Regions from separate parts of the Corynebacterium accolens genome, predicted to be linked through region 1. Evidence: predicted binding sites of a transcription regulator. Region 1 holds the regulator's gene; the other holds the start of a gene.
The links. The regulator LexA, encoded in region 1, represses DNA repair genes until DNA is damaged. The targets are predictions, from matches to a motif close to CGAACANNTGTTCG.
Positions count from the first base shown of each region.

Region 2: the regulator LexA is predicted to act here: its motif matches at 6,281-6,294, upstream of CACC_RS08080 (SAV_6107 family HEPN domain-containing protein).

Region 1 is NZ_CP046605.1:1,488,969-1,496,622, reverse strand. Features, by position in the region: gene ptsP (phosphoenolpyruvate--protein phosphotransferase) at 1-433, shown strand, start outside; gene CACC_RS07165 (DeoR/GlpR family DNA-binding transcription regulator) at 503-1,285, opposite strand; gene lexA (transcriptional repressor LexA) at 1,769-2,479, opposite strand; gene CACC_RS07155 (hypothetical protein) at 2,733-3,137, shown strand; gene nrdR (transcriptional regulator NrdR) at 3,345-3,803, shown strand; gene hrpA (ATP-dependent RNA helicase HrpA) at 3,996-7,654, opposite strand, start outside.
Region 2 is NZ_CP046605.1:1,687,051-1,694,704, forward strand. Features, by position in the region: gene CACC_RS08050 (UDP-N-acetylmuramoyl-L-alanyl-D-glutamate--2,6-diaminopimelate ligase) at 1-220, opposite strand, end outside; gene CACC_RS08055 (peptidoglycan D,D-transpeptidase FtsI family protein) at 230-2,095, opposite strand; gene ftsL (cell division protein FtsL) at 2,307-3,071, opposite strand; gene rsmH (16S rRNA (cytosine(1402)-N(4))-methyltransferase RsmH) at 3,134-4,174, opposite strand; gene mraZ (division/cell wall cluster transcriptional repressor MraZ) at 4,343-4,777, opposite strand; gene CACC_RS08075 (DUF3040 domain-containing protein) at 5,218-5,619, opposite strand; gene CACC_RS08080 (SAV_6107 family HEPN domain-containing protein) at 5,750-6,193, opposite strand; gene CACC_RS08085 (GNAT family N-acetyltransferase) at 6,429-6,983, shown strand; gene CACC_RS08090 (polyprenyl synthetase family protein) at 7,035-7,654, shown strand, end outside.

The DNA of each region.
Region 1 (7,654 bases):
TGAGGTGCCCGCAGCAGCGCTGATGGCAGATAAGATCATGCCGCATCTGGACTTCGTATCCATCGGCACCAATGACCTCACCCAGTACACGATGGCCGCTGACCGCCTGTCACCGCAGCTTGCGTACCTCACCGACCCCTGGCAGCCGGCCGTGCTGCGGCTTATCCAGCACACCTGCATTGCGGGGCACGAATACAACGTACCGGTTGGCGTGTGCGGCGAGGCCGCGGCCGATCCGCTATTGGCCTGCGTATTGACCGGCCTAGGCGTCAACTCCTTGTCTGCTGCATCGACCGCAGTCGCCGGCGTTGGTGCCCAATTGGCCGAGCTGACCTTTGACCAGTGCCAACAGCTTGCCGATGCCGCCCTCAACTCCGAAGGCCCATCCGCCGCCCGCGCCGCAGCGATGGAGCAGATAGAAAAGTTCAACTAACGGCAAAAGGGTTCGCCCTCCCTGCCTAGATGTCAACGTAGGGAGGGCGAAGTCGTGCGCATGCTGGAGCTATTCGCTGGCGAGCACGACATCGATCTCTCGCTCGCGCAGGGCATCGACGAAGGATTCCGGCGCGCCGGAATCGGTGATGACGACATCGATATCTGCAATGGAGGCGAAGCTCACCAGGTAGTCGTTGCCCAATTTGCTGGAATCACACATGACCACGACCTTGTGGGCATTCGTGACGAAGGCGGATTTGATGGCTGCTTCTTGGGAATCGGCTGTCGACAAGCCGTGATCGAGGGTCAACGCATTGGTACCGATGAAGGCGACATCGGCGCGCATGAGCGCCATGGTGCGCAGGGCGGTATCGCCGACGACGGCCTGGGTGATAGCGCGTACGGTCCCGCCGAGGAGCTGGACATCGGGAACGCCGCTATTGGCTAGCGACAGTGCGATGGGCAGGCTATTGGAGACGATATTGAACTGCGCCTGCGGGTATTGTTGGCTAATGAGCTCGGCAAAGGTATTAATCGTGGTGCCGGCGTCCAGGAATATGCTGCCGCCGCCAGGGGGAAGGAAGTCGAGCGCGGCGTGCGCGATGGCGGCCTTGGCCCCAGATGCGGAACGCTGGCGGGTATCGAGGGTGAGCTCCGCGGTCTGGAAGGCTTGCGAAGCCACGGCGCCGCCGTGAACGCGGTGGACAACGCCCTCACGATCCAGTACGGCTAGGTCGCGCCGAATGGTTTCAGCAGTCACCTCGAAACGCTCTGATAAATCGGTTACGTTAACGCGACCCTCAACTGCAGTTTGGGACGCGATCTGGCGGCGTCGCTCCTCTGCGTACACGGACCCTCCTTGCTCCTCGCCTTCGGCCGGGCGGTTACTCCATCTGCGAATGCAGGCGCTCGGTGAAAGCTAACTGATGTGGGATTTCTCCCTCCATTGTGTCAAAATTCGGCGGTAATCGGACGAAAACAAAAATTAAGGTGTGCGCTGTTGTCTGGTTTGGGATAAAAGCCGCAGGTCAGTCAGCTTTATTTGCCCTAGTTGAAAGCCAACCCTAGTAGCGCTTAACTTACGGATCCGTTATTTCGGGGGTGCTTTCTCAATAAACCCCGCGCGCTTAAGTTGGCTTTTTGGGGCGCGATTGCGAGGTAGAAAGGCGTGGAATGCGTTAAAACTCGTATGGCCCTGCTCCCTATGCGGGGAACAGGGCAGCGTACGAAGTGCAAAGAGCGGGTTTCAAGAAAGCGGGCGCAGAGTGTCGGCGGCGACAACAACCGCAGGCGAACACCCGCGTGCGGCTTGGTTAAAGTAGCTGGCCGGGGCCTAGAGTTTGCGGAAGACGGATACTACCTTGCCCATAATTTCCGCATCATCGCCGTTGATGGGCGGATAGGCATCGTTGTGCGGAAGGAGCCATACGCCAGAGGAATCGCGGTGGAATTCCTTGACGGTGGCCTCGGAGCCATCGAGAAGCGCGGCGACAAACTCGCCTTCCTCAGCCACCGATTGCGACCGGATGATGACCCAGTCGCCGTTGAGGATGCCGGCATCCTGCATGGAATCGCCCACGACCTGCAGCATATAAAGCTCTCCTCCGCCGACGACCTCGTCTGGCATGGGGAAATACGTGTCGATATTTTCCTCTGCAGTGATTGGTGCACCGGCGGCGATGCGGCCAACGACGGGAATATAAGCTACGGCGGCAGACTCTTCAGGGCCGCGGGCAGAGGTATCGGGGACGTCCTTAGCCTTGCGGCCCGGCTTCTTTTCGGCGTCGTCAGTGTTGAGGTGGCGTACGTCGACCGCGCGGGGTTTATTGGGATCGCGGCGCAAGAAGCCCTTTTCCTCCAGTTGCTTGAGCTGATAGGCCACGGACGAGGTGGATTGCAGGCCGGCGGCGTCACCAATTTCGCGGATGCTGGGCGGGTAACCGCGGAGCATCACTGCATCGCTGATGACGTTAAGGATGCGGCGTTGCCTTTCGGAAAGGGAGGCGTAATCGTTCTTTGCGGTGCTTGCTTTCTTGCGGCCCATGTGCGGCTCCTAGCTAAGGGGTCTGAGGTTCTGCGTTCATAGCTTGAAAAGGGACTGGGTGACACCTGCGTGCCATAACTCATTTGTAGCACGAAAAGTACAAGCGTTCGAGATTTACGCGAAAAACTGGACAGGTTTTCGAAGTGGTGCTATAAATCGAACATAGAAACAATCTCGAACACAGGAGCGACATTGAGCTCTTGTTGTGTCAAGGGGCCGCTTTAGACTTACGGCGGTCGTCGAAAGGAAAGCAATGTCTCAACTACTTCACTCTCGCAATAACATGGTCAAACAGCGCGCGGCACGTCCACAGATCGTCCCTTCAGCCGCTATTTGGGATATTGATGATCAAAGCTGGGGCGTGCAGCATTCTCCTTCCGAAAAGGGGGAAATCAGGACTTTAAATTCCGTATATCGAACGAACCGTGAAGGTTATTCGAATACGTGGACTGATGAACGTTCCTTACCTGATTTCGCGAACAGGCCGATGGAAGAAGACGATGCGCATAGTTCGCGCAAGAATTACCTCCTCGGTGCAGTATTTGGTGCTGCCGTATTTTTCGGCACGGTTGCCGGCGGGCTGATGGGTACGAGCGCTGAAACGCCGACTGATCCTGGCGCTTCGGTACAGCAAGTAGAAGCAGCGATCGGACAGTAGTGCTGCGTGTACAAAAGCAGGCACTTCGGGGGTTTAAGGCTTAGAGCCTTTTAGGCAGCAGCTTGTCTTCCCGGCCGCAGATAAGGCCCGCTTGCTTCACGGAGACAGGCACTCGAGTAGGAGGAGTCTGGCGCAATGGTGTCAGGTTTTTGGCTTGGCCGTGGGAGGTAAACTAAACCGAGAAGCTAAATTAGCGAAAGGACTAGTGTGTACTGCCCGTTTTGCCATAACGAACAATCCCGCGTTATTGACTCGCGCGTGGTTGATGCCGGCGCATCGATACGGCGCCGGCGGGAGTGTGCTTCCTGTAAGGGACGCTTCACCACTGTGGAAAAGGCCGTACTGCTGGTTGTTAAGAGAAATGGCCTCGCTGAGCCATTTAGCCGGGATAAACTCATTCGGGGGGTTAGGCGCGCATGCCAGGGTCGCGACGTTAGCGATGATGCCTTAAAAAAGTTGGCCCAAGAGGTTGAGGAAACGGTGCGGGGGCACGGGTCCTCGCAGGTAAACGCCAACGAAATCGGGCTAGCGATCCTTGAGCCGCTGCGTGACCTAGACGAGGTTGCATATCTGCGCTTTGCCTCGGTGTATAAATCATTCGAGAGCGCGGATGACTTTGAATCGGAGATTCGTTTGATGCGGCGCCGCGATCGCGGGGACCTTTAAACTGCGCAGTGTAGGACGATTTCTCAGCAGTTATACAGCCGTTCCTGCGCAGGATCGAAGCAGTCTTAACTGGCCTTTTGGGTGCATCGTTTCGTTAGGGCCTGCCCAATGTTTACGCCGCCGGCGGCCGAGTAAGCAGATTTTTAGCTTAGGTATGGCCGGCCGGGCGGCGGGAACGTGAGGTTGGGGTGACTAGCGCAATTTATCCACTGCCTTTTGGATCCTCCGCAGGGACACCGCGTGCGCCGTGCCGAGGCGCTGGGCAAAGAGCGAGACCCGCAATTCCTCGATCATCCAGTGGATGTCCTTGACCTCGCGTGTCTTTTCGCGGCCCGCGGGGAGGTTTCGGAGGCGGTTTGCCAGGTAGGCCTTGGCGTTATCGACCTCGGCCTGGCGGTCGGCATCGCGATCCGGATCGAGCGACATGTCCTCCAGACGGATCCGCATTGCCTGGATGTAGCGGGGAAGGTGTCGCAGGTGTGCGGACCCGTGCACGGTGATGGCATTCGGCGGAAGAAGGAACGCGAGTTGCTTTTCCATATCGTCGATGGCGGGACCGTCCCACTGGGAAAGTTCGGCGCGGAGGTTGGAGTACTCAGCCAAGCCAGGCGCGATCGAGACGATTGATTGCCGCACGCGGCCGGGAACCTGCGGTTTCACGGTATCCTTGAGCTCGGAAAATGCCTCTGGCGAGCGCACGGGGCCGCCGGCCTCGAGCATGAGGTCGCGGATTGCCGCTACGCGGGCGTCATTGACCAGGCCGTCGGCGCCGCCATGCGGATAAGAATCCACGGCGACGCGCTGCTGCAGGGGAAGCCCCTTGACCATTTGCGCGGTCGAGACGGAAATCTCGCGCATCAAAAGCGTGAGGGTGGTGGTGACCATGGCGGCATCGGCAGCCGCCTTGGTGGGATGAACCTTAAGCTCAACGCCTTCCTTGGTGGCCACCAGCGCTGGGTAGGCGGTGACTTCGTGGCCGTCGACGGTGGTGGTGACGGTCTCGTCAACGGTGCCGAGGGTATCGTCGGTCCATTCGCTGACCGCGGTGGATTCGGCGGTGCGGCTTACCCGCGAGACGGACGATTTAATGTGGCCGGCCTGGCGCTCGCGCAGGGCGGCAAGGTCCCTATCGGAATCGATGATGGTGCCACGCTTGTCGATGGCCGCGTAGTTCATCCGCAAATGATCCGGCAGCTTGTCCGGTTGGAAGTCGGAGGCGTTGATGCCGTGGCCGCCGAGCTCGCGCAGGACATCGGCAAGCTGCTGGGTAAGGGGGCCTTCGAAGGGGGTGAGGCGTTCCATGGCGCGCTCGGCAAATTCCGGGGCGGGCACGACGGTGCGCCGCAGGGCCTTGGGAAGGGAACGAATAAGCTCGTTGACGAGCTCGAATCGCAGGCCGGGGACGAGCCAATCGAAGCCTTCGGTATCAAGCCCGGCAAGCATGGGCACAGGAACCATAACGGTGACGCCATCGAGCGGGTCGCCGGGTTCGAATTTATAGGCCAGCTCGTAATCGATGGAGCCCTTGCGCCAGTGATCGGGGAAGGAGACTTCGGTGACGTCGTGGGAGTCATCGACAAGCGTGGCTGGATCGAAATTCAGTAGATCGGGTTCTTGGCGGCGCTTTTTCTTCCACCAAGAATCGAAATGACGGCCTGTGGTGACCTTGTCTGGAATGCGCTGGTCATAGAAATCAAAGAGGGTATCCTCATCCACGATGAGGCCGCGGCGGCGGGCCTTTTCCTCGTATTCGGCGGCCTCATCAAGGGCCTGCGCGTTTGCCTTGAGGAATTCGTGGTGCGCATTCCACTCGCCGGCGATAAGCGCATTGCGGATGAACATATCGCGCGCAGCGACGGGGTCCACTCGGTGATAGGGCACGGTGCGATCCGCGACGATGGGCACGCCGTAGAGCGTGGACTTCTGGTGCGCGATGGCGGCCGCGCGCTTGCGGGACCACGTGGGATCGGAATAGTTGTGCTTGAGCAGGTCGGCGCCGAGTTTTTCCACCCACGCCGGATCGATGGCGGCAACGTCGCGGGCCCAGAGCCGGGAGGTTTCGACGAGCTCTGCCGCCATGACGAACTCGGGCGGCTTTTTGGCCAAGGCGGAGCCTGGAAAGACAAGGAAGCGGGTATTGCGCGCGCCGTGGAACTCCTTGGAATTTCCATCGCGGGCGCCGATATTGGACAGCAGGCCGGATAGCAGCGCGATGTGAATATCGTCGGAGCGGCGTTCGGTGCCTTCTTGGTAATCCCACCCCAGCTGCTTGGAGACGTCTTTGAGCTGGCGGACCAGGTCGAACCACTCGCGGATGCGCATGTAGTGGAGGAACTCCTGCTTCATGCGCTTGCGGAACCTATTGCCCGATTGCTCATTGCGGGTCTGTTTGATGTAATCCCACAACTTCAGCATGGACAAAAAGTCAGAGGTCTTGTCTTTAAAGCGCGCGTGCGCCTGATCGGCTTGCGCTTGGTACTCCAGCGGGCGTTCGCGCACGTCTTGGATGGTCATGGCGGCAACGATGACGATGACATCGTGGAGGCAGCCGTTGGTATGGGCCTCGATAAGCATGCGCGCCATGCGCGGATCGAGTGGGATGCGAGCCAAGTTGCGGCCGGTTTCGGTCAGCGCCGGTTTCTCGTGCTTGTCCTGGAGCGCACCGAGCTCGTGGAGGAGGTTGAGGCCATCGCGAATGGCCTTGAACTCGGGTGGCTGGAGGAAGGGGAATTGCTCGATATCGCCGAGCTTGAGCGAGACCATCTGCAAAATGACGCTGGCCAGGTTGGTGCGCAGGATTTCCGGATCAGTAAATTCCGGGCGGCTTTGAAAATCTTGCTCGCTATAGAGACGGATGGCGATGCCATCGGCGACGCGGCCGCACCTACCGGAGCGCTGGTTGGCAGAGGCCTGCGAAATGGGCTCGATGGGCAGGCGTTGCACCTTGGTGCGCGTGGAATAGCGCGAGATTCGCGCGGTGCCTGTATCCACGACGTAGCGGATTCCGGGTACGGTCAGCGAGGTTTCGGCGATATTGGTGGCCAAAACGATGCGCCTTCCGCGGTGATTGCTAAATACGCGGTGCTGTTCCTGGTTGGATAGGCGCCCGAAGAGGGGAGCGACCTCGACGTTTTTCCATTTTTTGGCCTCGATTGTTTCCATGGCATCGCGGATATCGCGCTCGCCTGGGAAAAAGCAGAGGATATCGCCGTCGCCTTCTGCCATGAGCTCCTCGATGGCCTCGGTTAAGCCATCGAGCGGGTCCTGATCCACCAGCTTTCCACCGGCCTCGAATTCGAGGGGGCGGTAGCGAATTTCTACCGGGTAGGTGCGTCCGGATACCTCGATGATGGGCGCGGGAGTGCCATCGGGTTGGGCGAAGTGCTCGGCGAAACTTTCCGGATCAATCGTCGCGGAGGTGATAATCACCTTGAGATCGGGCCGCTTGGGAAGAATCCGCTTGAGATACCCCAAGAGGAAGTCAATATTCAGTGAGCGTTCGTGCGCTTCATCGATGATGATGGTGTCGTATTTATTAAGGAAGCGATCGCGCTGCATTTCTGCTAGCAGAATGCCGTCCGTCATAAGTTTCACCGCGGTGGTATCAGAGACTTTGTCATCAAAGCGGATGGCGTAGCCTACAGATTCCCCGATGTCTTGGTCGAGCTCGGAGGCGATGCGCTCGGCGACGGTCCGTGCGGCAATGCGGCGCGGTTGGGTGTGGCCGATAAGTCCCCGGCGACCCCGGCCGATGTCGAGGCAGATCTTGGGGATCTGCGTGGTCTTACCAGAACCAGTTTCGCCGGCAATAATGACGACCTGGTTTTCTTCAATAGCGGCGGCAATATCGT
Region 2 (7,654 bases), 200 kb from region 1:
GGCGGAGGTGGTCGAGCCCGGGGGCATCGGTAAGCACCGCGCCCGCCTTGGTATCCCCGACGAACTGCGCGCCATGCACGCGCGTGCCGGGAAGGGCCGCAAATAACGCGCCTTCGGGGAGGCTGGCGGAATCCAAGCCGCACGCGCTGACCTCAACGGTACCATCACCGATGACGCGTCCGTGCGAAAGCTGCGCAAGTTTTTCTAAGGAAACAGACATTTCAAGCTCCTATTGTTCCCGCAGGGTCATCCGCGGCGCTGGTTTCGAGGTGGGAATATTATCGCGATTGAGCAGCCAGGAAGAGATATCCCGGAAGATGGGAGCCGCGGACTGGCCGCCGCCATTGTCTTCCACGCCGGACTTGGGCTCATCGAGCATGACTGCGACGACGAATCGTGGGTCATCGGCAGGCGCAATGCCCGCAAAGGTGATCCAGTAGGCGGAATTAGAATACGCCCCGGAATTGGGATCCACCTTTTGGGCGGTGCCGGTCTTGCCGGAGAGCTGGTAGCCGTCCAATTGGGCATTCGCAGCCGTACCGTTTTGCACGCCAGCATCGTCATCTTGGAAGACGGCGCGGAACATATCCACCGCAGTCTTGGCGGTTTCCTTGTCCACTACCTGGGTCTTTTTTGGCTCAGGTAGCTTTTCCGTCTCGCCGTCGGGATCTTTGATCTCGTCAATGATGCGCGGTTCGATGCGCTCGCCGCCGTTGGCCAATGCTTGGTACACACTCGCCATCTGTAGCGTCGTCCACGCCTGGCCCTGGCCGATGGGCAGGTTGGCAAAGGTACCACCCGACCACTGCTCTTGATCTGGCACCGTGCCGGCGGATTCATTGGGCAACTCAACGCCCGTGGTCGCGCCCAAGCCGAACTTCTTCAAGTACTCCGCATACTTCTCGGGCCCAAGCTTATCCGCGATCATCAAGGTGCCCACGTTGGAGGATTTACCAAAGATGCCGGTGGTGGTATACGGCTCGGTGCCGTGAGGCCAGGCATCGTTGACGGTCACGCCAGCCATGTCGATGGAGCCTGGAACCTGGTGCACCTCATCCGGCGTGGTAATGCCCTCTTGCAGAGCTGCCGCCGCCGTCACTATCTTGGCCACGGAACCCGGCTCATACGGGTGGGAAATGCTGCGGTTCTCGAAGTCCTTGCCCTCCTTGAGCTGGTCTTCGATATTCTTATTCGGATCCACCGTATCGGTATTAGCCATAGCGAGCACCTGGCCCGTCGCGGCATCAAGCACCACGGCCTCGGCACCCTCTGCCTGGGAATTGGCCTTGGCCTTTTCCAGCTTTTGCTGGACGTAGGTCTGCAGATCCAAATCCAGGGTGAGGGTGACATCGCGGCCATCGACGGCATCCACGACATCGCGTAGGGTGCCGGGGATAACCTGCCCGTCGGTGGAGACATCCTCCGTGGACTGCCCATCGATGCCGGTTAATTCGGTATCGCGGGCCGCCTCAAAGCCGAATTGGCCGTGGCCATCCATAGAGACCTTGCCCACGACGTTTTCTGCAATCGCCCCGTTTGGGTACTGGCGGATATCTTGCCGGTCCGCCGCCACACCGTGGTACTTATTGGAAATCTCTACGGCGACATCCGGGTCCACATTGCGGACCAGGACCTCGTACTGCGTATCGGCCTTGAGCTTGTTTTTAATATCGCTCGCATCGACCTTGGAGGCAGAGGCACCCGAATCCTCAATCATCTTCGGGATGCCCTCAGCCATCTCCTTGAGCTTGTCCTCCATTTGTTTGGTGAGGTACTCATCTTTTTTGCTCTCATCCATGCCCTCGAGTTTTCCCTCGGATGTGGCTTCCATCTTCGCCTGCTCTTTGAGTTCATCGCGCAGGCGCGTGGGAGAGACAGTCAAGGAACGAGACTTCATTGTATAGGCCAAACGCTGGCCATCCCGGTCCAATATCTCTCCCCTGCGGGCCGGGTCAATATAGACACGTTCGCGCTGAGTGACGGCTTTTGCCGCAAGGTCCGGACCCCAGACCAATTGCACCCACGCAAGGCGGCCGCCCAAAGCGACGGTGGCGACGACAACACAGGTCAAAATGATGCGCAGGCGCTGGCGCATGATCGCTTTTTGGGGCACAACAGAGCTAGCAGCACGGCGTGGCCGCGGACGGTACCCACGGTTGCCACCATTATTCGGTGCAGTCACGGTGCTCAGTCACCTTCCCTTCGCCGCCACAGGTTCTTGCGTGTATCGATTGTGCCCTACAAGATGGGCAATGCCCGCGCTACCACGCGCGAGCACAGAGAATTTCACCACTTATTCTGTCCGTTTAATCAGCCTGGCTGGTGTACGGCGCGCGGGCGGGAAGGTTGGGGCGATTATCGTCTGCGCTATCGCGATTATCGGCGTCATCGCCTCCGCGTTGCTCATCCCGGTTTTCGTCCGCATCGTTGCCGCGGGCATGTTGCTGCTGTCCGCGCGGCACGGCGTTGAGGGAATCAGACATCCCCTCCGTATCCTTCGGGTCGCTCGAGGCTTGGCCCGGGCGGATGGGTTCACCGTTGACATCGATAAGCTTTTCCGTATCCGGGGTGCCTTCGCGCTTGGCGATGATCTCACCATCCCCGCCGACCTCCGTCACGCCGGGTTGCTTGGGCACGGCCATGCCCAATTCATCCGCGCGGCGGGCAATATCCGCCGAGGAGCTTAAGTTTTCTGCGTCTCGGTTGAGCGACTCGATCTGGTTATCCAACTGCGATTCCTGCACCGTCAGCTGCTGAATTTTAAACGTCTGCGAGGTGGACAAACCAGATAGCCACATGGCCAGCGCTACCCCGCCGATGACCAAGGTAACGGCCAAGACTGCAACGCGGGTAAAAGCATTATTCTGCTTCGTCTGCTGTTGCACCCGCCGTCCGCGGAAGCTGACGACCTGCTTCGAGCCAAGCCGCTTCGCCCCGCGGTGCGGAACCCGGGTACGGCTAGGAGCCGTCCGCCGCGCCGTGTTCCCGGTAGCCCTAGTGGCGGTGCGCTCGCGCACAGCGGTAGGCGCTCCTGTGTCGATTCCGGTGGTGAAGTCTCGGCTGGCGCCCATGCTGCGAGTGGCCTCTCTGTCGCGGCTGTCCGTTATGTGCTGGTTTCGGCGTGGGATGGTGCTCATTTCTTGCCTCCCGGTGGTAAAAATTCTGGCGTGCCTTCAAGACGTTCAAGGGCACGCACGCGCACCGACGCGGCGCGGGAATTTTCTTCTACCTCCGCCGCGGATGCCTTTTCGGCTCCGCGGGTGACCGTGGCGAATTCCGGTGCGGTGCCCGGCAGGTCCATCGGCAAGCCAGCAGGCGTGGTGGACGTAGAAAGGTCCTTGAATGCTGCCTTTACGAGGCGGTCTTCTAAAGACTGGTAGCTCATAAAAACCGCGCGCGCCCCAATGGAAAGCGCACTGGTGATTACGGGAAGCACATTTTCAATGGCCTCCAACTCGCGGTTGACCTCTACCCGCAGCGCCTGGAACGTGCGCTTTGCCGGGTGTCCACCCGTGCGTCGCGTTGCCGCCGGGATGGTCGAGTAAAGAAGCTCCACCAGGCGGCCCGAGGTGCTAAACGGTTCCTTCTCGCGCTCCTTGAGCACGGCGGAGGCAATCTTTCCCGCGAAACGCTCGTCACCATAGGTCTTGAGAATCCGCGCCAAGTCCCCGTGCGAATACGTATTGAGCACATCAGCGGCGGTAAGTCCATGGCTCGGATCCATCCGCATATCCAGCGGTGCGTCCGTCTTATAGGCAAAGCCGCGCTCTGCCTGATCCAGCTGCATGGAAGAAACGCCCAAATCGAAGAGGGCTCCCGCAATACCGTGGGCGCGGGCAGCATCAAAGATATCGCCCTCGCCCTGGGCAATCGCGGTACCCAGCTCATCGAAGCGTGCATTGACCGCGCAAAAACGCGGGCTGAAGGGCTCTAGCCTCGCCGAAGCATTCTGCAATGCCTGCTCATCGCGGTCCACACCGATAACGCGTGCCTGCGGAAAGGTCTGGAGGAAGTACTCGCTGTGGCCGCCGGCACCTAAGGTGGCATCGACAAGCACAGCCTGCGAGCCCGCAGCCTCTACCCCGGGGCGCAGGAGCTCCGCCATGCGCTCGCGCATGACCGGCACATGGCCGTGGTTATCCGCCACATCGTAATTAAGGTTAGTTGTAGCCATGTCTCCCCGCGTCCCCCTTTCTGATTTCCGCTGTGCAGGACTTCCTATCGTGGAAAGCACGACGAGTGCATATAGGGCCCTGTCCGAGGCAGGTTTCTGATATCGGGGAAGTACACCAGAATCATCCGCCTCGGACAGAGTCCTTACACGCACTCGAGATGCGGGCGCTTACAGCAAGCCCGCAAGTACGTCATCGGCATCTGCTGCCGAATAAGCATCTTCAGTTTGCGATTGATACTCAGCCCACGCGGCTGCATCCCAAATTTCGAGGAAATCTACCGAGCCAACCACCACGCACTCTTTGGACAAACCCGCGTACTCACGGTGGCCTGCGGACAAGGTGATGCGACCATGCCCGTCGGGCCGCTGTTCGTCCGCACTTGCAGCCAAGTTACGAATGAAAGCGCGCGCTTCCGGATTGGTTCGAGAAACCGCCGCAGCCTTCCGTGCGCGTTCGGCGAACTCTTCGCGCGGGTACACGGCCAAAGAATGGTCCTGCCCCTTGGTAACCATCAGGCCACCGGCGAGCTCGTCGCGAAATTTTGCAGGAAGCGTTAAGCGCCCTTTGTCATCAAGTTTCGGAGTGTAGGTTCCGAGAAACATCCCGGCGTCCACCTTCCTCACTCGACAACTCCGGATTCCCTCACGTCAGAAGAGAGTTTTTCAACCCCATTCCTCCGCTGCGCCCCACTCTACCCCACTTTCCCCCACATGCCCCACTTAAATCGCCATATTCTCAGCAACACAAAAAGTATGCGCAGTTAAAAGGGTGTTTTTCCGGTGGGAAGAAATCCCGCGCCCCACCTTGACAACCCCGAAAATCCACCCCTTTAGCCCCACTTACAACATCAAGATCGCCCCACCTCATACATCACTTACAGCGCAATGCCTGCATATTGGACCTGCTACTGTCCTCTACCACCCACAATCCCCCACCGCGCCGCGGTTTTGGTCAGAAGGTGGGGCAAAGTGGGGAATTTTGGTAAGGCGTAAAAAATCCCCAGCCACCCTTCCTGGTGACTGGGGAAATGGAAAGTTCGCGGCTAGCTTTCTTCAAAGCGCCGACGGAAGTTTTCTTCCAGCTTGCTGCCTACCCCACTATTACGAGACGAGGCTGCCTTCTTTGACCGCCCATTGGTGGACTTTTTCTTTCCGCCACCAGCAGGCCGATCGCCCCGGAGCATCCACACGCCGGAAGCGAACATGACTAAGAACCCGGCGATGGACAACGCAATAAACCACAAGCTTTGCTGCGCCAAGGCCACGCCGCCAACAAGCATGCACAGACCAACCACGATGAGCGCAATCCCACGCAGCGTAACTGCGCCGCCGGAACCGCCGATCGAGGTAGATTCAGACACAGAAGCGCCAAATTTAGGATCGTCCGCTAATAACGATTCCTCTATTTCACGGAGCGTGCGTTGCTCCTGCTCAGAAAGAGACACTATTCCTCCAACTAGGGACTGGGCTTCGGCCGATATATCTTCTACCAATACTAACGTCCAGAGTAACCAGTATGTTCCCCAAAAGGTAGTTATTCCCCTCAACAGTGATTATGGCGCCGCTATGCTGCTGCTATGCCGCAAAGGATCCCAGAATCGTCTCGGCTTCACTCTCATCTAAAAATTGCGCCGCCTGCTGCATTAACCCGTAGACATATTCCTCATCCGGCGTTGCATCCAAGCCAGACGCCACCCGGGCACGGGTACGAGAGTAGGACTTAAAAGCCTCGGCCCACTGCTTTTCCTCGGCCCCCACCAAAGCCAAGCGGTCCCACGCGCTCGTTGGCAGACGCCGGCGGCGAGAGACCACCGATACAGCTACTCGCGCACCCGCCGTACGCAATGCGGACTGATAAGCCACCTCCAGCGCCTGGTCAAAGCGACCATCCGCCGCATATCCCCTCGCCCGATCCAGAAGCTCGCGAGCCTGGAAAAGAAAGTGGGCCCGCTTCGCGCCCTGCTTGCCAGCAAAGCGACCGGTAGAGCGGGACTGCGTTGCCGAAATAATCTGTGCCATTGTTTTTCTCCTGTACTGCGCTAATAACTAACCGTGTTCGATTGCCGCTCACTTTAAGCAGCCAACCGGACATCCACCCCCTAGTCTAGTTCACCTGTTCGAATTACTCAAGAGTTTTACCAGTCATAACTGCCTACAAATCGAACACAGTTCGAAATCCCTTAGGGCTCGATGGAATAACCCCGCCCCCACCCTTGTCCGCCGGTGGACATGCGTATCTGGTGTGATAGATACCGTGAGTTTCGAAATCCGCCGCTTAACCCCGCAAGAGTTCTCTATGCTGGCTCCCCAACTCGTGGAGATCTACATCGAGGCCATGGGATATGACCCGGTCACGTTTTCGCGCAGCGTGGACAATTGGCGGGCGGATTCCATGCGGCCCGGGTTTACAGCGCTTATTGCTGCGCATGACAACGGCGTCGTGGGAGTGGCCTATGGATTTTTGGGCTCACCAGATACTTGGTGGGATTCCGAGCTGCGCCGCGCCCTGCGCCGCAACGGCGGGCCAACTGAGTCCGAATGGGGCATGCTGCGCAGCTATTTTGAGGTGGCTGAAGTGCACGTGCTGCCGTCTTTTCAAGGCCACGGTTTAGGTAAGCAGCTACTCGAAGGGCTCTTATGGAATATCCCTGCCCGATTTGCCTTATTGTCAACGCCGGAAGCACCACAGGAAGCCAACGGGGCTTTTCGCCTCTACCGGTCTGTGGGCTTCTTTGATGTCGTGCGCCACCATCGCTACCCCGCGGATCCCCGACCCTTTGCCATTTTGGGAGTGGTCCTGCCGCTATAAACCTGTGTTATTTCTTCTCGGCCCAAGGCGGTATCGTGTGGAGGTGTGACTATGACGAATATTCCTGAGCTTGCGGATATCCCCGGCGCGGTGCGCGAAAAACTGGCCATCTTCTTGGACCAGCGCCGGGATCACGTGGCAGAAATCGGCGCCCCGGTCAGTACCGCTATGAGCTTTTTGGAATCATTCGTCCTCGATGGCGGGAAAAGGGTGCGCCCCATGTATGCGTGGGCGGGCTACCTCGCCGCCGGCCGTGGTTCGGAATCCCCAGAGGCGATGCTGCGCGCGGCATCCTCGCTGGAGTTCATCCAAGCCTGCGCGCTTATCCACGATGACATCATTGACGCGTCGAATACGAGGCGTGGGAAACCGACGGTGCATCGGGAAGCAGAGCGCCTTCACCGGGAATCCGATTTCTTAGGGGATCCGGAATTCTTTGGCACGTCCGTGGCCATCTTGGTGGGCGATTTTGCGCTGGTCTACGCCGAGGATATGTTTCAGGATTCTGGGCTCAGCCCAGAGGCTTTGCAGCGTGCGCGCGATCCCTGGCGGGGAATGCGCACCGAGGTCTTGGGCGGCCAATTGCTCGATATTTCCCTCGAGGCAGCCGGTTCGGAATCGGTGGCGCTGAGCAATTCCGTCAACCGCTATAAAACCGCCGCCTATACCAT